4 regions of the Novosphingobium terrae genome follow, and region 1 is predicted to be linked to each of the others. Evidence: predicted binding sites of a transcription regulator. Region 1 holds the regulator's gene; each other region holds the start of a gene.
What was found. Region 1 encodes LexA, which represses DNA repair genes until DNA is damaged. Its sites were predicted from a motif close to GTTCCNCNCTTGTTCT; they were not measured.
Positions count from the first base shown of each region.

Region 2: HGK27_RS29975 (DUF6771 family protein) is a predicted target of LexA. The motif match lies at 4,032-4,047, and genes of this name have one in related genera.
Region 3: HGK27_RS02905 (ATP-dependent helicase) is a predicted target of LexA. The motif match lies at 2,950-2,965, and genes of this name have one in related genera.
Region 4: uvrA (excinuclease ABC subunit UvrA) is a predicted target of LexA. The motif match lies at 3,872-3,887, and genes of this name have one in related genera.

Region 1 is NZ_JABVZR010000001.1:2,850,177-2,855,635, forward strand. Features, by position in the region: gene moaC (cyclic pyranopterin monophosphate synthase MoaC) at 1-206, shown strand, start outside; gene HGK27_RS12765 (molybdopterin molybdotransferase MoeA) at 206-1,405, shown strand; gene lexA (transcriptional repressor LexA) at 1,474-2,202, shown strand; gene HGK27_RS12775 (ComEC/Rec2 family competence protein) at 2,539-4,647, opposite strand; gene gltX (glutamate--tRNA ligase) at 4,790-5,459, shown strand, end outside.
Region 2 is NZ_JABVZR010000003.1:81,474-86,932, reverse strand. Features, by position in the region: gene HGK27_RS29995 (metallophosphoesterase family protein) at 265-999, shown strand; gene HGK27_RS29990 (GNAT family N-acetyltransferase) at 1,182-1,691, opposite strand; gene HGK27_RS29985 (hypothetical protein) at 1,865-2,131, shown strand; gene HGK27_RS29980 (hypothetical protein) at 3,134-3,370, opposite strand; gene HGK27_RS29975 (DUF6771 family protein) at 4,057-4,230, shown strand; gene HGK27_RS29970 (hypothetical protein) at 4,537-4,695, shown strand; gene HGK27_RS29965 (hypothetical protein) at 5,111-5,459, shown strand, end outside.
Region 3 is NZ_JABVZR010000001.1:623,411-628,869, reverse strand. Features, by position in the region: gene HGK27_RS02925 (pseudouridine synthase) at 1-545, shown strand, start outside; gene rsmD (16S rRNA (guanine(966)-N(2))-methyltransferase RsmD) at 545-1,123, shown strand; gene HGK27_RS02915 (MFS transporter) at 1,120-2,418, opposite strand; gene HGK27_RS02910 (hypothetical protein) at 2,510-2,815, opposite strand; gene HGK27_RS02905 (ATP-dependent helicase) at 2,981-5,266, shown strand; gene HGK27_RS02900 (DEAD/DEAH box helicase) at 5,427-5,459, opposite strand, start outside.
Region 4 is NZ_JABVZR010000001.1:789,171-794,629, reverse strand. Features, by position in the region: gene HGK27_RS03750 (argininosuccinate synthase) at 1-102, shown strand, start outside; gene HGK27_RS03745 (hypothetical protein) at 215-712, opposite strand; gene uvrA (excinuclease ABC subunit UvrA) at 964-3,861, opposite strand; gene HGK27_RS03735 (cell wall hydrolase) at 4,157-5,341, shown strand.

The DNA of each region.
Region 1 (5,459 bases):
ATGGGTTACGCTGCACCGCCAGCGCCAGCCTCACCGGCAAGACTGGCGTGGAGATGGAAGCGCTGACCGCCGTCTCCGTCGCGCTGCTGACGGTCTATGATATGGCCAAGGCAGTGGACAAGGCGATGGAGATCACCGGCATCCGCCTGATCGAAAAACACGGCGGCAAATCGGGCAGCTGGTACGCGCCCGGCAGGCCAGCCTGATGCCGCCGCTCCCGCTGGCAGAGGCGCAGCAGCGACTGCTCTCCACCATCACCCCGCTGCCTGTTGAAACCCTGCCCATCGAACAGGCCGCTCGGCGCTGGCTGGCGGAGCCTTTGGCAGCGCGCCGCACTCAGCCCGCCGCCGACCTCTCCGCGATGGATGGCTATGCCATGCGCGCGCAGGACTTGCCCGGCCCATGGCGCGTGGTGGGCGAGAGCGCGGCAGGCCACCCATGGCCTCACCCCGTCCAGCCCGGCGAGGCGATCCGCATCGCCACCGGCGCGCTGATGCCCGCAGGCGCCGATGCCATGGTGCTTCAGGAAGATGTCACACGCGATGGCGACCACCTGACCCTGACCGGCGATACTCCCAACCCTCCGGGCCGCCACATCCGCCGCACAGGGCTGGATTTCACGCAGGGCACGCCTTTGCTGCCCGCCGGAACCCGCCTCGGCCCGGCCCAGATCGCTCTGGCCATTTCGGGCGGCCATGGCAGCGTGAGCGTGCGCCGCCTGCCCCGCGTCACCATCATCGACAGTGGCGACGAACTGGTTTCCCCCGGCACAGATCCCCTGCCGCACCAAATCCCCGCCAGCAATGGCGCGATGCTGGCCGCGATGGTCGGCGCCGTGGGCGCGGAGGTGACGCGCATCGGCCCGGTGCTAGACGATTTATCCGCGCTGGTCGCCGCTCTGCAGGCCGCTGGCGAGGCCGATCTGATCGTCACCTCGGGCGGCGCTTCGGTGGGGGATCACGATCTGATCCGCCCGGCGCTGGAAGCATGGGGGGCGCAGCTGGCCTTCTGGCGCGTGGCGATGCGCCCCGGCAAGCCACTGATGCATGCGCGGCGAGGCGCGTGCCATATTCTTGGCCTGCCGGGCAATCCGGTCTCCGGGCTGGTGTGCGGGCAGTTTTTCCTGCTGCCGATGCTGCGTGCCATGATGGGCGCCAGCACGGTTCTGCCCCGCCGCGTCAGCGCCCGGCTGACAGCCCCTGTGCCCGCAGGCGGCAAACGCCAGGAATTTCTGCGTGGGCTTTGGGATGGCGAAACCGTCACCCCCAACCCGATGCGTGACAGCAGCGCTCTGGCAGCAATGGCGGCCAGCAATTGCCTGATCGACCGGCCCATCGATGCCGATGCCGCCGAAATGGGCGCAACCGTGGGAATTTATCTGCTGGACACGCATTCCCTTGCTTGACGGCTCCAACATTGTTGCATAAATGTTCTTTGTTCGTTCGGAAACGGAACGGCAGGAAGGACATCCGCATGCTCACCCGCAAGCAGCACGAATTGCTCCGCTTTATCCAGGTCCGGCTGGAGGAGGATGGCGTCTCCCCCTCGTTCGAGGAAATGAAGGAAGCGCTCGACCTCAAGTCGAAATCGGGTGTCCACAGGCTGATTTCGGCGCTGGAAGAACGCGGCTTTATCCGCCGCCTGCCCAACCGCGCCCGCGCCCTTGAAGTGCTGCGCCAGCCCGAGGATGTAGTCAGCAGCACGCGGACCGCGCCAGCCCCCCGCGCGCCTGCCGCTCCAGTGGCGCCCACCCGCCCTGCCGCGCTGACCTCCTCTGGTCTGACTGGCGCCCCGGTCGCCGCGCTGCGTGCGGACAATGATGTGATCGAGATTCCGCTGCATGGCCGCATCGCTGCAGGCGTGCCGATCGAGGCGCTGGAAGGCCAGTCGACCTTGCCGGTGCCCGCTGCCCTGCTCGGCTCGGGCGATCATTACGCGTTGGAAGTTTCGGGCGATTCCATGGTCGAGGCCGGCATTCTCGATGGCGATCTCGCCCTGATCCGCAGCACCGAGAGCGCCCGTGACGGCGAAATCGTGGTGGCACTGGTACGCGGCGGGGAAGCGACGCTGAAATATCTGCGCCGCGAAGGTGGCATGATCCGGCTCGATCCGGCCAATGCCACCTATCAGTCGCAATATTATCGCCCTGACGAAGTGCAGGTGCAAGGCAAGCTGGCAGGGCTGCTGCGCCGCTATCACTGATAGTTCAGGAGGGGGCAGAACGGTTCTGCTCCCTCTCTGCTTTGCGCATGGGCGTCATAGGCGCATGGCCTGGAGCATGTTCAAGCTGACTGCATAAGGTCAACGGTTCGGAACATGCGACAGCAAAGGATCAGAGCGTTTCGCTGTCGGTGAAAACGCGCTGGTGCCAGTTGAGGCAAGATCGGCCTTCGCGGCGATGTTTATGATGATTGCGGCGGATTGCGCAGTCCATCGCCAAGATGGCCTCATTTCAACACCGCGCCACCTCACCAGAGCAGTCTCCGACACCCAATCGGCATTCCTCCCGCAGGCCCGCTTTGACTGCATCTGGCAACATCAGGGTTCTGGCACCTCGCGGGGCGCATGGTGCGGGGCACGCCACCAGGGGTGGTCGCCGGCAGATTGCTCCACGGTGGTCACCCGGCGGTGTTCCAGATCCAGCGACAGGCCGCCGCTGCGCAGCAGCAAGCTACGGTCAGCCTTGAGCAATCTGGGGTGGCACGGGCCATAGAGTTTGTCCGGCGCCACCACGATATCGCTTTGAGCGCAGGCCTGCGCCAGTTCGGCAGGCTTGGGTTCGCCCTTGCCCCGCGCGATCAGCAGACGCCAGCGCCTTCCCCCCCGGTCGAGATCCAGCGCGCAAAAGCCTTCTGAACAGCGTGCACCGGGCCATGTCGTCAGCGGGGTGACCGTGCCGGTCAACCCTGCAGCCTCCAGCATGGACTCGCCCATGCGGCCTCCCTTGCCTTCGCGCAGGATCAGCAGGGCTCGGCCCTGGACGCCGGTGATGCCAATGTTCTTGCCGTCCCCGGTGATCAGCACATCGGGCGGATGCAGCCAGGCCAGTGAAACGATCGCCGCTAAAGCGAGCAACAACCCCCACAACCGCCCCCGCCCGTGCCACAAGGCCAGCCACAGCATGCCGCTTACAAACAGCAGAAACCGCCCCCCATCCATGGCGGGCATCATCGTCACCGAGGCCGGGCGCTGCGCCGTCCACCGGGCAATCGCCAGCAGCAGGTCGAGCGATTCCCCGCAAACCCACCATGCCGGGCCACCCATCCCCACCAGATCCAGCGCCAGCCCCAGCGCGATGGCAGGCATGGACACAAAGGTGGTCAGCGGAATGGCCACCAGATTGGCCATTGAGCCGTAAATCCCCGCCCGATGGAAATGGAACAGCGCAATGGGCATCAACGCCAGATCGATGACCATCCCCGACAGCAGGATCATCGCCAGATGGCGGAGCATGCGCAGCCACCAGCCTTCCTCACGCGGGGCCAGAAAGGCGCGGACCGGAGCGCAATCATGCAGCACCACCAGCGCCAGCACCGAACCGAAGCTCATCTGAAAGCTGGGCCCGATCACCGCCTCGGGCCAGAGCAGCATGGTGCAGATCGACCCCACCGCCAGCAGGCGCACCGTAAAGGGCTGCCTGCCCAGCGCCAGCCCGATCATCACCAGCAAGGCCCCCAGCACCGAGCGCACGGTCGGCACCTGGGCGCCGGTCAGCAACGTGTAGAAAATGCCTGCCGCTCCGCCACAGCCGCTCGCCAGCAGCGGCAGGCGCACCCGCAAGGCCAGCCATGGGAACAGCGCCAACAGCCGGATCGCCAGCACATAAACCCCGGCGATCACCGCGCTCACATGCAAGCCGCTGACCGACAGCAAATGCGTCAGGCCCGAGTCGCGCATCGCCTGCTCATCGGCGACGGGGATACCGCCACGATCTCCACTGGCAAACGCCGCCGCGATGCCGCCCGCCGGGCCTGACAGGCGGGATCGCACATGATCGGCCAGAGCATGGCGCGCCCGGGCCAGCCACGAATCGCCCGGCGCCGGCGTCACCACCGTCACCGGGCCGATCACCGTGCCCGTGGCCGCCACACCGTCGAACCAGGCCGAGCGTGCCGCATCATAGCCTCCGGGCAGGTCCGGAGCGGCCGGCGGCATCAGCCTTGCTCGCAACCGCACAACCGCGCCTTCGGTCAGGCCGGGACGATCGGCGCTGTCCGGCATGGAGAGTCGCGCCAGAATCGGGCAGCCGCTGCCCGGCTCGGCAAAGGCCAGTTCCAGCCGCAAACGATGGTCGGCAGGCTGGGCATAGCGGTCCATCACGCGGGCGGTGATCACCGGGGCCATCGGCTGCACAATGGCGGGCGTGCCCACCAGTGCCGATTTGGCCCAGATCAGCCCGCAACCCGCCGCCACAGCCAGCCCCATCCCCGCCAAAGCACCGCGCAGATGGCCATGGGAAACAGCGGGCAGCAACCATGCCAAAGCTGCCAACCCTATACCAAAGGCTGATAGGCCCAACCAAAGCCAGCCATTGGCAAGCGTGAACCACAGGCCTATGCCACCGCCAACCCCCACGGCCAGCCATGGCCAGCGATCCGCACCGGCATCGTTCAGAAAATGTTCTGCCCGCAAGGCAAGGCTGGACAAGATCGCGCCGCTGGTCCTATGGCCGTGTTGCAATGCAGCGGCGCCCCACAGGCGCCGTAAGCGCGGGGCGCGAAAAGTGTGCCCAGTGGTGATGCCGAAACGGCTGGCCATAGTTGGGCAGAGTGACAGGAAGGACGAGTGAATGGCAAGTGTTGACGTGAACGGTGATGGCGTGGCCAAGGATGGCGCGACTGTCACTTCTTCCGTCGAAAACCGGCCTGTCGTCACCCGTTTTGCGCCCTCGCCCACCGGTTATCTGCATATCGGCGGCGCTCGCACCGCCCTTTTCAACTGGCTCTATGCGCGTGCCAATGGGGGGAAATACCTCTTGCGCATCGAGGACACCGACCGCGCCCGCTCGACCGAGCCCGCGATCGAGGCGATCTTCGATGGTCTGAACTGGCTGGGTCTGGGCGGCGATGAGGCCCCCGTTTTCCAGTTTGCGCGTTCGGATCGCCATGCGCAGGTCGCCGCGCGGCTGCTCGATTCGGGCCATGCCTATCGCTGCTATCTCACGCAGGAAGAACTCGCCGCCCGCCGCGAGGCCGCTGCTGCCGAAAAGCGCCCGTTCCGCGTCGTCTCCGAATGGCGCGATGCCACGCCGGACCAGTGGCCCGAGGGCAAGGCCTATGTGGTGCGCGTCAAGGCCCCGCGTGAGGGCGAAGTGACCATCTCCGACCGCGTGCAGGGCGATGTCACCGTCGCCAATGCCGAGCTCGATGATTTCGTCATCCTGCGCTCGGACGGCACGCCGACCTATATGCTCGCCGTGGTGGTGGACGACCATGACATGGGCGTGACCCATGTGATCC
Region 2 (5,459 bases), on a different contig from region 1:
TTCATCTTCGCCCGAAAAACGAGGCCGATCTTTATTCGAGGATAACAATATAAATGATGCAGAAAGACGTGTATCATCTTATAAAATAGAAAGTGAAGAAGGATGCGTCCGAGTTTTCCACGCTACAACGCTTTGATAAAAAAGCTACGCAGTTGAAATTTAATCTTGAAGGCGAAAATTTCTTCCCCAGGTAATGGGGTGCGATCGAACAGGTAAATCGGACAAGCATGATATATTGAACTCTCTGTATTAATAAGAGGTGATATGAAAATTGCTGCGATATCAGATATCCATGGTAATATTGCTGCCCTTGATGCAGTGCTTCGGGATATAGCGAAGCATTCAATCGATCAGATCGTCAATCTTGGCGATATTTGTTCAGGTAGCCTGTTTCCACGCGAGACGGCCGATCGCCTTATACCTCTGGAATTTCCAACAATTCGGGGAAATCACGAACGACAGGTTTTGACCCTCCCACTTGATCGGATGGGCCCATCGGATCGGTACGCTGCCCAAACGCTCACGCCAGCGCAATTGGCGTGGTTCGACAGCCTGCCCCAAACTATCCGGCTGAACGAAGATATCCTGCTAGTGCATGGGACGCCAAATAGCGATTTGGATTATTTGCTTGAGACCGTCACGCCCGAAGGCTTGCGCCGTGCGACACAAGCCGAGATTAAGGATCGGGCAGGTAACTGTGATGCCCGAGTCATCCTTTGCGGTCACACCCATCTGGCGCGCGTGGAAAGGTTGCATGATGGTCGTCTGATCGTGAACCCCGGCAGTGTAGGTCTGCCAGCTTATACCGATGACCACCCCTATCCCCACTCTGTTGAGGCTGGGTCACCGCAAGCACGCTATGCGATCGTGTCGGATAATGGCGGTGATTGGTCCGCAGAAATCCATTGCGTCGATTATGATTGGGAACAGGCGGCCTGTGTCGCGCTGAGCAATGGGCGCCAAGAATGGGCCATCGCTTTGAGAACCGGGCGGAACTGAGGCATTCTTCAAAGTGTCGTGCATGCCTTGAGTGGATGGACGCCACCGTCGTCGGGACCGGAACGGCATCTGTGGTTGGCTCCCGCGTTGCAAGCCGTTTTTAAAATTCTGACGTTCGGTCGAGTGCAGCCGTCTCGGACTGGGTTCCTGATGGAGGGGGCGAAAAACGGGTTCCTATCGGGTTAGCAGGCTTCAACCTCGAAAATTGTTTCAAGACCATCTTCATCATCCCACTGCTCACCCACCTCGACAAATCCAAAGCTGCTAACAATCATACGTGAAGGGAGGTTTTCTGGGCTGATGGAGGCTCTAACCCTTCTAATAGTCTCGTCTTTCATCGCCCAACTAAGTAGGGCCGCAAGAGCAGCGCGACCATATCCCTGCCTCCGGAAAAGCGGGTCTATTGCGTAGCCGACTTCGACCATACCGAGGGCATCCGGCGGCCCGTGGAATCCAGCTTGGCCGATCGCCATTCCTCGATCTGTATCGACAATAACTCGCGTGATCCATTCTTCGGCGCGAGGGTCTTTTGCAATCTGCAAAGCTCGCCGGTGCCAAGTGCTCCGGCAATCGGGACGCACGAAATATTCGCTTAGCGGAATTGGTGCGGTATGGTTCGCCGATATGAGATCACCAGCGCCAAGTGCCTTGAGTGTCAATAATGGAAGCGGGACGAGTTTGATTGTTTTCATGGCTCCATTCAATAACGCTTTATAGTGCTTGTCACCACTCCCTGTTCGCAATGTCGTCTCGGGCAGGCCTCGTGTTCTCGCTGAACCACCGTTTTCGCGACGGTCAAGAAAGGCGGCTAACCCGGTCCGTCTCCTGGAACGGCTCGTGATTCCGGGATCTTAAATCCGCACAGATGGATCTGCTGCCGGCACTAGACCCACAAAATATGGCGAAGGTCGCAATGTCACCGCAACGGCATCGCCGATGCCTCTTCAGCTCGACGATTGTGGATCTCAAGCGTGATGCGACGCTGCGAGTTTTCCATGCGACCATTGCGTATGATGCAGCGATGATGCAAACCATACTGGTTGCACGCTGTGGGCCTCGGCTTGCCAGTTTGGCGTGCACGATGAACGGCTTCGATCCAAGTGATCCGATCGCCATCGCAATGGTAAATTGACGCCTTGGGTGATACGCTTGAACAAATGGCCGCGGATCCGTCGAGCTCGTTGGGAAATGGATTAGACTTCCAACTTAAAGTACGCTTCGTCGGGTGATCGACTAATGAGTTAGCAGATCATGGATGGAAGAGGACATGCGTTCAGGTTTATTCAGCTCACCGCCAGAAGTCGGCCTTGACCTATCTGAAGCAGATGTTTTAACATAATTTCTATTATCGCAGCTTTCTGGCGGCGCGTTTTGACCGGCCACTCCCGCGGACAAATTTGCCCTCACGCGTCCTTTTGTAACCGTCGAAAGCGGGCCTTCGTTCATCCGGCACTCCCGAGGTGGACCCTCCGAAAAATCCGTGCGGTTCACCTTACATAGTTACATGCGCCCATCGCTCAGAGATGCAGCCCCCGTGCATGTTCCATTTTGCGACGCCGCCTAACCTGCGGCTGCGGTCCCGTCTCCGTCAAAGAATTTTCTGCGGTTCAGATATTCTCCGAATGCATCATCGACCAGAAACAGCCGAGCCATGGGCTCGGTCGGAAGCAGGACGGGCTTGATCATCGATCCGCTCTGTGCTGCAAAATTATCCCACAATTCCCAGAAACGGGACACCCTCTGCTTGGGAAACCTCGCAAGCGGCATTTTGCAAACCTCCATGATTTCCGGGGAATGCGAGCGTTCCCGACCGGCGGGGGGGGCGGAGCACGTAGGGAACGCTCGCGACGCTCGAAGGCGCCTCTGCATGTAAATTGCAGGATCTGCGCATTGGTTCCGACCACTTATCGCAAGTGCGGTTGGCTCGCCCGAGATCTTGCGATCCCCTCGATACCGAGCCAACCTTCTCAGCGCCGTCAATCGGTGGTCAAAGAAGGCGCCAAGACTTTTCCATCGAACGGGTCGCAACCGTCAAACGCACGGGATTGGTTTGGTATCGAGATCCCGCGCGGCCTGCGTACCGGGTTCTCGTGGAATGGGAAGGGGCAAATGCCGCATAAACCCATGATCTGGGTTAGTTTGGCTTCCCGCCCCCTTCCGGCAGGGACATCGCCGCAGACTGCACCATGGAGGACCAGGCGGTGATATAGGCGGCCTGCCCGCTATACTGCGGTCCAGACAGATCTGTCGCGGCAGCCATGTTCCGCAGCATACCGGCCAGTTCCGCATTCGAGGATATTCCGGCGCGCTCCAGTAGGCCGCCTATGATGGTCAGCACGGCACCAAAGGCCATGAGCGCGTCTTCATCCATGGTGATCTCCTAGGGTTAGGCCCCAAGGATGGTCGCTTCGGATTGCTCTGCCTATTCCTGAAAATGGGAATAGACAGCGAAAATGTGGGATATCAGTAGGAGTATCGCGTTCTCGATCTGATAGCACAAAATGGCGGATTTCTGCCATTTCACGTTTGATCGCGGCGGATATATCCTCCTCCGCCGCTGCGCACAGCACTACCAATCCCCATGGCTCGGGTTTTGACGCTCCTTCACAGCCCGCCGACGATCATTCACCAGATGCCTTATTCGATTGCGCTGCGCGTTGGCGCTCTGCCACCGGCCCACAGGGTGATCATCCTCCAGGCATATCCAGAAATCGACAAGCTCGGAACGCTCGATCCCCCAGTCACGCGAGCAAGCCATCGCATCGATGAGGTTCTGACCGCGCTCTGGTAACACATCCGCGCGATCCGCCACTGAGTCGACGACGGCCAAGGCTTGCATGAGGTCCATAGCGTTCAGTGAGCCGCGTCAGTCCGGGCCCCCGAGATCGCCACTTCATGATCTGACGAATGCGCGCACCGCCTTAATATTCGGCGAACCAGCACATCCAGCTTTACGGCTTCAGCCAAACGGGGGGAGTGATCATATTCCAGAGACATCGAATCGGCTCCTCGACATTCCATCTTGCGCCGATGTTCCATATTTGTTCTCATATGTCCATGGAACGAATCGACCCCACCCCTATCGCTCAGGCTATCCTCGCCGCCCCCGCTTGGGCGCGTGCGGGCATCACGGCCCCCAAGGCCTCAGTGCGGGAAGACGCCGCGCAGGAACTGGCCAACGCCGTTATCGACAGGCGGCACACTCTGCCGCCAGAACTCGACGACGGTTAGTTAAGTTTGACCGTGTGAGGTGGCCCGCTGACCGCTACAGGCGCTTTGCAGGCAACCACCCTGCTGAAGGCGGCAGCGTTACGGCACCCGGATCAACGTCACCGTTGCAACGTCGGCGTTCCATCATTTTGTCCTCATAGTACGGTGTTCGAAGCTGTTGGGCTTGAGCGAGGCCCTCCTCGTCGCCATTTAGCGCTTGCGCACCGGAAAGCCATTTCCGTGTAACATTCGACGCCGAAGGCAGCCCTCGTGGTTTTAGACGGCTTCTGTGAGTCGCCAAAGGCGACCGCCTAGAGAGGAATGACAATGTTTGACGAAATCGACGCGGCATATTGCCGCATGCGTGCGCGCGAAGAGCGTGAGAAAGCCAACCAAACAAACCCTCATATCGCTGAGAAATATCGGATAAGGGCCGACCTCTTTGATAAGAAAGCCTGCGCGCTCATGGGATCAGCAGCGGCATAGCCTGAATCCGACTTGAAAATCATGTCGGCGACTAAGCTCCTATGGCGATGAACGAACAGCAGATAAGGCCTTCTCGACACCGATAAGAGCCGTTCCGGAGACCACGACCTGAGGTCATAGCGGGGCCAGCGTGCGTCACAGCAAGCCCCTGCCCTTTGGCGCCCTGGACATGACGTCTGTTATCGCGTTGGATTTTCGGCAGAGGGCGGGTTCCAACCGGGGCCAGGAACTTAGGGTTTCCGCGCATCAGATGCCCTTTCGAGTGAGCTCTCACGCGCCCCTGATGCTAACATCTGAACTCTGCACCGGCGCGCCTTCGCGTGGCTGGCAAGATTCGGTACGGGTCTTCAACATTGACTTGCTGGCCCCGCACACCTCATCAACCAGCTTCAGGCTTTGATGAGAGGTAGCCCGAATGGATGACACATGGTGGCCCGACCTGCTGAAGCATATTGCGCAGGAAGACCCGTGGGCCGCTCCCATGGTTACGGTGGCTGAGATGCGCAGTTTCGAGGGGCCGATTGACGGCCAGCGTTATTCATCGACCGCCCTGATCGCTCCTGCTGATCTGGAACGCCTCAATGGCGAACTTTCGAGCTTCGGCGCCGATGTCGAAATCAACGGTCCCCGCCCGCTTGAAAGCGAAGCTGGGCGATATAGACCCGAGTTCTGGATCGAGGCATGGATAGAGGAAGAATGCCTCAAGCTTGAACCTCTGATTCTGAACTGGGAATCGCTCAACCGCACGACACTGGTCCTCGATC
Region 3 (5,459 bases), 2.2 Mb from region 1:
GCCTCTGGGCCTTCCACAAGCCCGATGGGCTGATCACCGCCGAGCGTGACCCCGCCGGTCGCCCGACCATCTACAACGCGCTGCGCAACGCGCTGCCGCCCGGCACGCCGCGCCTGATGCCGGTGGGCCGACTCGATATGAACACGGAAGGGTTGCTGCTGCTCACCAACGATGGCGAGCTGAAGCGCGCCATGGAGCTGCCGTCGAGCGGCGTGCCGCGCACCTATCGCGCCCGCACCTTCGGTGACATCACCCAGCCGCAGCTCGAAGAGCTGATGCAGGGCATCGAGATCGACGGTTTCCAGTATGGCCCGATCAACGCCAATATGGAGCGCCGAACGGGGCGCAACCAGTGGATCGAAGTCACGCTGACCGAAGGCAAGAACCGCGAAGTCCGCCGCGTGCTGGAGCATCTGGGGCTGCAGGTCAGCCGCCTGCTGCGCATCGCTTACGGCCCCTTCCTGCTGGGCGATCTGCCGCGCGGCGCGGCTGTGGCGCTGCCTCAGAATGTGGTCGAGCAGTTCCGCAAGGGGCTCAAGGGCTGATGCGGATCGTTGCCGGGCAATGGCGCGGGCGCAAGCTGCTCGCGCCCGAGGGCGATACCACCCGCCCCACCGCCGACCGCACGCGCGAGACGCTGTTCTCCATGCTGACCTCGCGCCTCGGCAGCTTTGAAGGGCTGCGCGTGGCGGATCTGTTTGCCGGTTCCGGCGCGCTGGGGCTGGAGGCTCTGTCGCGCGGGGCGGCGCATGCCATGTTTGCCGAGCAGGATCCCAAGGCGATCCGCGCGATTCGCGGCAACATCGCCAATCTGCATGCGCAGAAGGAAACCGACGTACGCGTCGGTTCGGTGATGGCGCTGGGCGTGGCCAAGCAGCCTTACGATCTGATCCTGCTCGATCCGCCCTACAAGACCAGCGCGGGTGTCGTCGCCATCGACAAGCTGCGCCGTCTGGGCTGGATGCATGACGGCACCTGGGTCTGCATCGAGACCGAAGCGCGTGAGGCACCCCGCGTGCGCAGCTTCGAGGTGATGGCCGAGCGCGTGGTGGGCAAGGCCTGCCTTACGCTGATGCGCCCGGAACCCAGTGAGCCGAAGACCGAAGCGGCTCCGGAGGCTTAAGCCACCGCAAGGCGGGCGCGCTGACCGCGCGCCCAGCCGATGCCGATCAGCGTGACCACACCGGCCAAGGCGGGCAGCAGGCCGATAAAGTTGCCCATATGGCGGTCCACCAGACTCTGGGCCAGACCGGGCGTGAAGGCGCCGCCGATGATGCCACCGGCATTGAACGCCATCGAAATCCCCGAATAGCGCACCGAAACCGGGAACAGCTCGGTCAGCCAGCCCGTCAGCGGGCCATAGGACATGCCCATCACGAACAGCGTCACCGACAAGGTGGCAAAGGCGATGGCGAGACTGCCCGAGGACAGCCCCATCCAGAAGAACAGCCCGATCACTGCGCCAAGCCCCGCGCCCCATGCCAGAACCTTGCCCTCGGAATAACGGTCCGACCAGATGGCGGCGGCGATGATCCCGGCGGTCAGGAACAGATTGGCAGCCAGCTGCACCGCGAGGAAATTCTGACGCCCATAGCCCAGCGGCCCGGCGCCCTGCGCCAGCGCAAAGGCGGTGGAGAGATAGAACAGCGCAAAACAGGCCACCACGCCAGCACTGCCCGCGAGCAGTCCGCGCCAGTGCTGGCTCAGCAGCACGCCCAGCGGCACGGCGGGCGGGGCTTCATGCTTGAGCGCTTCCTGAAACTCGGGCGTCTCGGCGATCTTCAGGCGCACCCAGAGGCCGATGGCCACCAGCAGCGCCGAGAGCAGGAAGGGCACGCGCCAGCCCCATGCCTTGAAATCGGCATCGCTCATGGTGAGGCCAAGGATCAGGAACAGGCCATTGGCGCACAGGAAGCCCACAGGCGCCCCCAACTGAGGTGCGCAGCCAAAGCGCGCCTTCCAGCCCGGCGGGGCATATTCCACCGCCAGCAAGGCCGCCCCGCCCCACTCGCCGCCAAGGCCGAAGCCCTGACCGAAGCGGCAGATGCACAGCAGCACCGGCGCCAGCAGCCCGGCCTGTTCATAGGACGGCAGGAACGCCACCGCGACCGTCGAGGCGCCCATCAGCATCAGCGAGGCCACCAGCGTGGATTTGCGCCCGATCCTGTCGCCAAAATGGCCGAAGGCGATGGCACCCACGGGCCGCGCGATAAAGGCCCCGCCGAACACCATAAAGGCGGCAATCTGCTGCACCGAGGGCGCAACCTTGGGGAAGAACATCGGCCCGAAGACCAGCGCCGTCGCCGTGGCGAAGACGTAATAGTCGTAAAATTCCACCGATGTGCCGACAAGGGCGGCAAGCAGAATGCGGGCGTTCTGGCGCAAAGGATGCGGCTGATGGCTGAGGGGGGTATGCATCCGCCCTCGCTCGAACGGCGGCGCATCTTTGTCAATGCGAAAAGGGCACCGCAAGCGCGATGCCCTTTTCATTTGTTACCGATTGCAGTGCTTATCGACCGCCAGGATTGCGGCAAGCATCCTGCACATGCGCCGAGCAGACCGGATAGCTCTTGTTCATGGCATCTGCCGGAGGGGCACTCAAAGCGCCCGCGTAAGGCCCGGCGTGATAGCCCGGATCGCTGGGCTGGGTGGCGGGCACAGGGTCATTGGCGGCGGCAGGGTCTGCGCTGGCCGCCACAGGCTCGTCGCCGCGCGGATTGGCCTGAACCTGAACGGTGCCCTGGGCGTGGGCCGCGCCGGACAGGGCCGAACCCATCAGCAGCAAAGGCAGGGCTGCATAAGACATCATACGCATCGGGGTTTCTCCATCTCAAATCTGTGCGACTCGATTCCCTTCGGCGGTCCCGAAGCGCTTTTGTCGCAGAGCCGCCATGATCCGGCCCTGAATGCACCGTTCATCGGGCGTTATCGGTTGCCAGACTCGCCCCTGTTCCCTAGGCGTTCCCCTGTGACTGATATCATGCCCTCCCCCTACGCCACCGAGCCCGACTGGCTCGCCCGCCTCAATCCGCCCCAGCGTGAGGCGGTGCTGACCACCGAAGGCCCCGTGCTGATGCTGGCGGGCGCGGGCACCGGCAAGACGGCGGCGCTGACGGCACGTCTGGCCAATCTGGTGGCCTTGAAGCTGGCCTGGCCGAGCGAAATCCTCTGCGTCACCTTCACCAACAAGGCCGCGCGGGAAATGCGCGAGCGTGTCGGCCATCTGATCGGCCCGGCGGTGGAGGGCATGCCATGGCTGGGCACCTTCCACGCGATTGCCGCCAAGATGCTGCGCCGCCATGCCGAGCTGGTGGGGCTGCAAAGCAACTTCACGATTCTGGATACGGACGATCAGCTGCGGCTCTTGAAACAGCTGATTCAGGCCGAGGGCGTGGATGACAAGCGCTGGCCCGCCAAGCTGCTGGCCGGCTGCATCGACCGCTGGAAGAACAAGGGGCTGGCCCCCGCCGATGTCGATGCCTTCGAGAGCGAGGCCTATGCCAATGGCAAGGGCCAGCATTTCTACCGGCTCTATCAGGCGCGGTTGCTGGCGCTCAACACCTGCGATTTCGGCGATCTGCTGCTGCATATGCTGACCATCTTCCGCCAGCACCGCGACGTGCTGGAGGAGTATCAGCGCCGCTTCAAATACATCATGGTGGACGAGTATCAGGACACCAACTCGGTGCAGTATCTCTGGCTGCGCCTGCTGGCCATGGCGCGGCACAACATCTGCGTGGTGGGTGACGACGACCAGTCGATCTATTCGTGGCGCGGCGCCGAAGTGGCCAACATTCTGAAGTTCGAGCAGGATTTCCCCGGCGCCAAGGTCATCAAGCTGGAGCAGAACTATCGCTCCACGCCGCATATCCTCGCCGCCGCCTCGGGCCTGATCCGCGAGAACAGCGAGCGTCTGGGCAAGACGCTGTGGACCGAGGCCACCGGCGGCGACAAGCTGCGCGTGATCGGCGTGTGGGACGCGCCCGAGGAAGCGCGCCGTGTGGGCGAGGAAATCGAGCGCCTGCAGCGCGAGGGCCTGCCCCTCACCAAGGTGGCCATCCTCGTGCGCGCCCAGTTCCAGACGCGCGAGTTCGAAGACCGCTTCATCTCCATCGGCCTGCCCTATCGCATCGTCGGCGGCTTCCGCTTCTATGAGCGTGCCGAAATCCGCGATGCGCTGGCCTATCTGCGCCTGATCGCCCAGCCCAATGACGATCTGGCCTTCGAGCGCATCTACAACACCCCCAAGCGCGGCCTTGGCGACAAGACGCTGGAGAAGCTGCACCGCTTCGCCCGCGCCGCCAACATTCCGTTGGCCCTCGCTGCGATCCAGATCTGCGACACCGACGAAATCCCCGCCCGCGCGCGCGGCACCATTCTGGCACTGATGCGCAATTTCGCCCGCTGGCGCGATGAGGAGAAGGTCAACAGCCCGGCCAATCTGGCGCGCATGATGCTCGACGAATCGGGCTACACCGGCGCGCTTCAGGCCGAAAAAAGCGCCGAGGCTGCCGGGCGTCTGGAAAACCTCTCCGAACTGGTGCGCGCCATGGAGGATTACGAGGACCTTGGCGCCTTCCTCGAACACGTCTCGCTGGTGATGGACAATGACGCCAATGAGGATGCGGAAAAGGTCACCATCATGACCATCCACGCCGCCAAGGGTCTGGAATTCGACCACGTTTTCCTGCCCGGCTGGGAAGAAGGCGTCTTCCCTTCGCAGCGCTCGCTGGACGAAGGCGGTTTGGCTTCGTTGGAAGAAGAGCGCCGCCTCGCCTATGTCGCCATCACCCGCGCGCGGCGGCTCTGCACCATCATGCATGCCGCCAACCGCCGCATCTATGGCCAGTGGACGTCTTCGATCCCCAGCCGCTTCGTGGCCGAGCTGCCCAAGGACCATATCAACGAGGAATCGAGCCTGACCGGCGGCGCCAGCATGTGGCGCGCGCAATGGAGCGAGCGCGACGATCCCTTCGCCCACCTCGCCCGCGACAAGCCCGACCGCGCGCAGAGCCGCGGCCCGGGTTGGCAACGCGCTGCAACCCAGACCTTCGACACCACCCCCCGCCGGATTCCCGAAAGCACCCGCAGCGCGGCCAGCTTCGCGGCCAAACCCCGGCTCGATATCCGCTCGGGTGATCGCGTGACGCATGACAAGTTCGGGGATGGTGTGGTCGCCGCGCAAGAAGGCAACCGACTGGAGATCGATTTCGATACCGTCGGGCGTAAGCGCGTGTTGGACAGTTTTGTGCGGAAGGTCGGTTAAAAGGGAAAAGAAGATGCGAGGGTGTTACACCCTCGCGCTCCCATAACGTCTTCCGGCGATGGGGCGGTGGCGCCCTATCCTTGGGGCTGGAACGCCAAGTTGCGTTTGCCCTTTTGTCTCCCGGCGCGAGGGTAGTTTCACACCACCCTCGCGTCCAAGATCAATCCAGCGCCGAAACGCCAAGGAACTCCGG
Region 4 (5,459 bases), 2.1 Mb from region 1:
GTGACGTTCGAGGATGACGCCGGTGCGTACGACCAGAAGGACGCCGCGGGCTTCATCAAGCTGAACGCGCTGCGTTTGAAGCTGCTGGCCAATCAGAAGTAAGAAGGGATAGGTGCGAGGGTGTTACACCCTCGCGCTCCCATAACGTCTTCCGACGAGAGATTGCTTTCTGTTGGAACGAAGTGCCCCGCCCTCACCGGCGGGGTTTTTCGTTTCAGTAGATGTCTTTGAAGTGCCAGCCGGTCAGTTTGAGCATGGCCATGCCAGCTTCTTTCACAGGGCCATTGTTCGGGCTCCAGCGCTTCACAAAATGATAACCCGCGCTGTCCGCCCCATCAAAGATCCATTCCGCCCCGTCGCTGCCCAGATCGCAAAGCGCAGCGGGCTGTCGCCATAGAAGCAGGCTGGCAAACAGCTTGTTCATGGTTGCCTTCTCAGCCTCAGTCAGATCGCGATCGACTTTTTGCTTCACCACGCCTGGCGCATATCCGCCTGCTCCCGACAACATTCGGGCCGTCAGATGCATGGCACCTGATGGCACCCATTCCAGCCGCACCGTCACCGGATGATCGAAGCTTGGCAGCCAGGTGAAGCGCACCACCGCACGCCCGCTAGCAGGCGCTGTCTCCGCCAGCTTGGCCAAGGACGGCTCCCCGGCAGCCGCGAGATGCTCTGAAAACCAGCCTTCCTGAAATTCATTCATCACCGTCATCGACGGTAGATCGGCTCCTCCGTCAGGACAGGCCAAGACTTGTCGCCTCAGAGCTTCGGGAAAATAGCGCGCCTTATCGGGCGCTAGGGGAAGCTGGATGCCCGGCTTCTCAGATGCTGGCGGACCCGCGTGCAGAACACTGGTCCCCAAGATTGCAGCCACCCCCAGCCACACCCCGCCTCGCATCATCTCTTCCCCCTTTGGATCAGTCAGCCTTCCGGCGAGACGCCCCGTCCCGCCGGAAGAGCATATCACCTCCGCTTCAACAGCGGCTTGAGATAATGCCCGGTGAAGCTGGCCTTGTTCTTGGCCACCTGCTCGGGCGTGCCCTCGGCCACGATGGTGCCGCCGCGCACACCGCCTTCCGGGCCCATATCGATCAGCCAGTCGGCGGTCTTGATGACGTCCAGATTGTGTTCGATCACCACCACGCTGTTGCCCTGATCGACAAGGCGGTGCAGCACCTCCAGCAGCTTGCGCACATCCTCGAAATGCAGGCCGGTGGTCGGCTCATCCAGCACATAGAGCGTCTTGCCCGTGGACCTGCGCGCCAGCTCCTTGGCCAGCTTGACACGCTGGGCCTCACCGCCCGACAGGGTGGTCGCCTGCTGGCCCACCTTCACATAGCCCAGACCCACCTCATTGAGCATATGCATACGCTCGCGGATCGGCGGCACATTGGCGAAGAAGCTTTCGGCGTCCTCGATGGTCATATCCAGCACATCAGCGATGGAATGGCCCTTGAACTTCACCTCCAGCGTCTCGCGGTTGTAGCGCTTGCCGTTGCACTCCTCGCAGGTAACGTAAACGTCGGGCAGGAAGTGCATCTCGATCTTGATGAGCCCATCGCCCTGACAGGCCTCGCAACGCCCGCCCTTGACGTTGAAGCTGAAACGCCCGGCCTTGTACCCGCGCGCCTGAGCCTCGGGCAGCCCCGCAAACCAGTCACGGATCAGAGTAAAGGCGCCCGTATAAGTGGCCGGGTTCGAACGCGGCGTGCGCCCGATCGGCGACTGGTCGATCTCGATCACCTTGTCGCAGTTTTCGAGGCCGACGATCTTGTCATGCGCCCCGGCGATCACCCGCGCGCCATTCAGCGTGCGGCTTGCGCCAGCCTGCAACGTGTCCAAAGTCAGCGTCGACTTGCCCGAGCCCGACACACCGGTCACGCAGCAGAAAGTGCCCAGCGGAAAGCGCGCCGTCACGCCCTTCAGATTGTTGGCCCGGGCATTCTCGACCACAATCGACAGCCCGTTACCCTTGCGGCGTTCCTTGGGCACCTCGATCTTGCGCGCGCCGGTCAGATACTGGCCGGTCAGGCTGTTCGGGTTCGCCAGAATATCCTCCAGCGTGCCCTCGGCAACCACCTCGCCGCCATGCACGCCCGCGCCCGGCCCCAGATCGACGACATGATCGGCAGCGCGGATCGCATCCTCATCATGCTCGACCACGATGACCGTGTTGCCCAGATCGCGCAGGCGCTTCAGCGTCGCCAGCAGCATATCATTGTCGCGCTGATGCAGGCCGATGCTTGGCTCATCCAGCACGTACAGCACGCCCGAGAGCCCGCTGCCGATCTGGCTGGCCAGACGGATACGCTGCGATTCACCGCCCGACAGCGTGCCGCTGGTGCGATCCAGATTGAGGTAATCCAGACCCACATTGTTCAGGAAACCAAGCCTTTCGTTGATTTCCTTCAGAATGGCCTTGGCGATCTGCTTCTGCTGATCGGTCAGATGCTCCTCCAGCGTGGAGAACCACGCCAGAGCATCCTGCACGCTCAACCGCACGCCATCGGCAATATCGCTGCCCGCCACCTTCACGGCCAGAGCTTCGGGCTTCAGGCGCTTGCCATCGCAGACCTCGCAAGGCTGGGCGGTCTGATATTTGCTCAGCTCCTCGCGCATAAATGCGCTTTCGGTCTGCAGCATGCGGCGGTTCAAATTGCCGATCACGCCCTCGAAGGGCTTGGTCACGGTGTAGAGCTTCTTGCCGTCCATAAAGGTCAGCGGCACCGGCGTCTTGCCCGTGCCATAGAGGATCACGATCTTGGCCTCGGCGGGCAGATCGATCCACGGCGTTTCCAGCGCGAAACCGTAATGCTTGGCCAGCGAAGCCAGCACCTGCATATAATAAGGCGACGGCGGGTTCGACTTGGCCCAGGGCACCACCGCCCCCGCCTTGATCGACAGCCCCTCATTGGGCACCACCAGCTGCGGATCGAACAGCAGCTTCTCGCCCAGACCATCGCAGGCCGGGCAGGCCCCCTGAGGCGCGTTGAAGGAGAACAGGCGCGGCTCGATGCTCTCAATCGTGAAGCCGGACACCGGGCAGGCAAACTTCTCGCTGAACACGATGCGGTTCAGCGGCACACCCGCGCCCTTCAAATTCTTCGACTTGGCCTCACCCTCGCGCCCCGGCACCACGCCATCGGCCAGATCGATATAGGCCAGCCCATCGGCCAGCTTCAAAGCCTGCTCGAAACTGTCGGCCAGGCGGCTCTGGATGCCATCCTTCACCGCCACGCGGTCGACCACCACCTCGATGTCATGCTTGTACTTCTTGTCGAGCGCAGGCGCGTCCTCGATGGCATACATCTCGCCATCGATGCGCAGGCGGGTGTAACCCGCCTTCTGCCACTCGGCGATTTCCTTGCGATACTCGCCCTTGCGGCCGCGCACGGCAGGCGCCAGCAGATAGGCGCGCGTGCCCTCGGGCAGGGCCATCACGCGGTCCACCATCTGGCTGACGGTCTGCGCGGCAATCGGCAGGCCGGTGGCGGGCGAATAAGGCACACCCACCCGCGCCCAGAGCAGGCGCATATAGTCGTAAATCTCGGTCACCGTCGCCACGGTGGAGCGCGGGTTGCGGCTGGTGGTCTTCTGCTCGATGGAGATCGCGGGGCTAAGCCCGTCGATATGCTCGACATCGGGCTTCTGCATCATCTCCAGAAACTGGCGCGCATAGGCCGAGAGACTCTCGACATAGCGCCGCTGCCCCTCGGCATAGATCGTATCGAACGCCAAGGACGATTTCCCCGAGCCCGAAAGCCCGGTGATGACGATCAGACTGTCTCGCGGCAGCGTGATGTCCACGCCCTTGAGATTGTGCTCACGCGCGCCGCGCACGGTAATATGGGAGAGACTCATGAAGGCCCGTGTTCCAGATTTGTTCGATTGTGGCAAGACCGAAGCGCTCGCCCGAAAGGGCAAAGGGCACAAGCCCACGCGCGTCTTCCATAATGTGGTAACGAGACCCCACCGCGACAAGCCCTTCTTAACCATGCAAGTCGGGCCGGCGTTAAGCGATTAACGGTTAAGGCCCCCGTCCGTGCCGCTTTGGAACGGCGGCAAATCGACAGATGCGACGGATGGTTGAACCGTCTAGGCGACAGGCTGTCCCATTTCTGCAAAGGTTCTGCGGATGCACCCGCAAGCGCGTGACATGGCTGAAACTCCGATCCACGCGCTGGCAGATCTGCCGCGCGCGGCGGATTTTCGTGGCCGCTTCTCGCGCCGCAAGCCGCTGACAATCGCCCGCGCCCGCCGCCAGCATCTGCATCATGCCGTGGGGCTGCGCGCCGCCGCGCTCTCGATTGCCGCCGTGGTGGTCGCCGCCAGCTGGCAGGTGCAGGCCCAGCAGCACAATGGCTTCGCTGCCCTCACCGAGGATGACAGCGCCCAGCAAGTCACCCCCATGCCTTTCGAGCGCCCGGGCGAAAGCTTCCCCGGCTCGGCCTGGTACTATCTGGCCGCGTGGGACCAGCTGCCCGGCGACGGCCAGCAAACCCTCGCCCCCGATGCCCACGACGATAGCGATCCCGCCCCCCTCACCGGCCCCGCCGGTTCCGCGCGCGCCCTGATCGCGGCGGCGGCAGGACAGGATCACGACCGCGCCCTGCAATGCCTGACCAGCGCCATCTATTACGAAGCCGCCAGCGAGCCCGATGACGGCCAGCGCGCCGTGGCTCAGGTGGTGCTGAACCGTGTGGCGCATCCCAGCTTTCCCAAGACGGTGTGCGGCGTGGTCTTTCAGGGCTCCGAGAAAAGCACCGGCTGCCAGTTCACCTTCACCTGCGATGGCGCTCTGGCCCGCCTGCCCAGCCGCTATTTCTGGGACCGGGCGCAAGCCGTGGCCCGCGCGGCGCTGGCTGGCTATGTCTTCCGCCCCGTCGGGCTGGCGACGCATTACCATACCTTCGCCGTCCATCCCTATTGGGACGCGGCGATGAACTTCATCGGCCAGATCGGCGCGCATCGCTTCTATCGCCTGCCCGGGCCTGCCGGGGAAAGCACCGCCTTCCGCTTCGCCTATGCCGGTGGAGAACCGCTCGCCGCGCCCCATGCCCGCAATGGCCAGAGCGCCGATATGCTGGCCACCGCCGATCCGCTGGCGGTGGAGCGCGCCTATGACGCCAGCCTGAAACAGGCCGGAGGCAGCGCCGCGCAACTGCAGGTCGCCGCCGCCAACGCGCCTGCGGAAACCCCGCCTGCCTACACCGATGATGTCATCCGGCGCGGCGGCGACAAGGCCTATCGAGCCAGCAATCTCCCGGGCGGCCTGCCCGGCAGCGACAGCGTGCGCGAGGATTACCGCAACAGCGGCCAGTGGATCGGCACGCCGCAATAAGCGGGCGCCGTCCCGCGCCGGCCCTCGTTCCGGCGCAATTTACACAGCGCAACATTTCGATAACCAAGCCGCATCACAAAGGTTTAGGCCCTTGGCCCTAGACCGGTTGCGTCGCCAA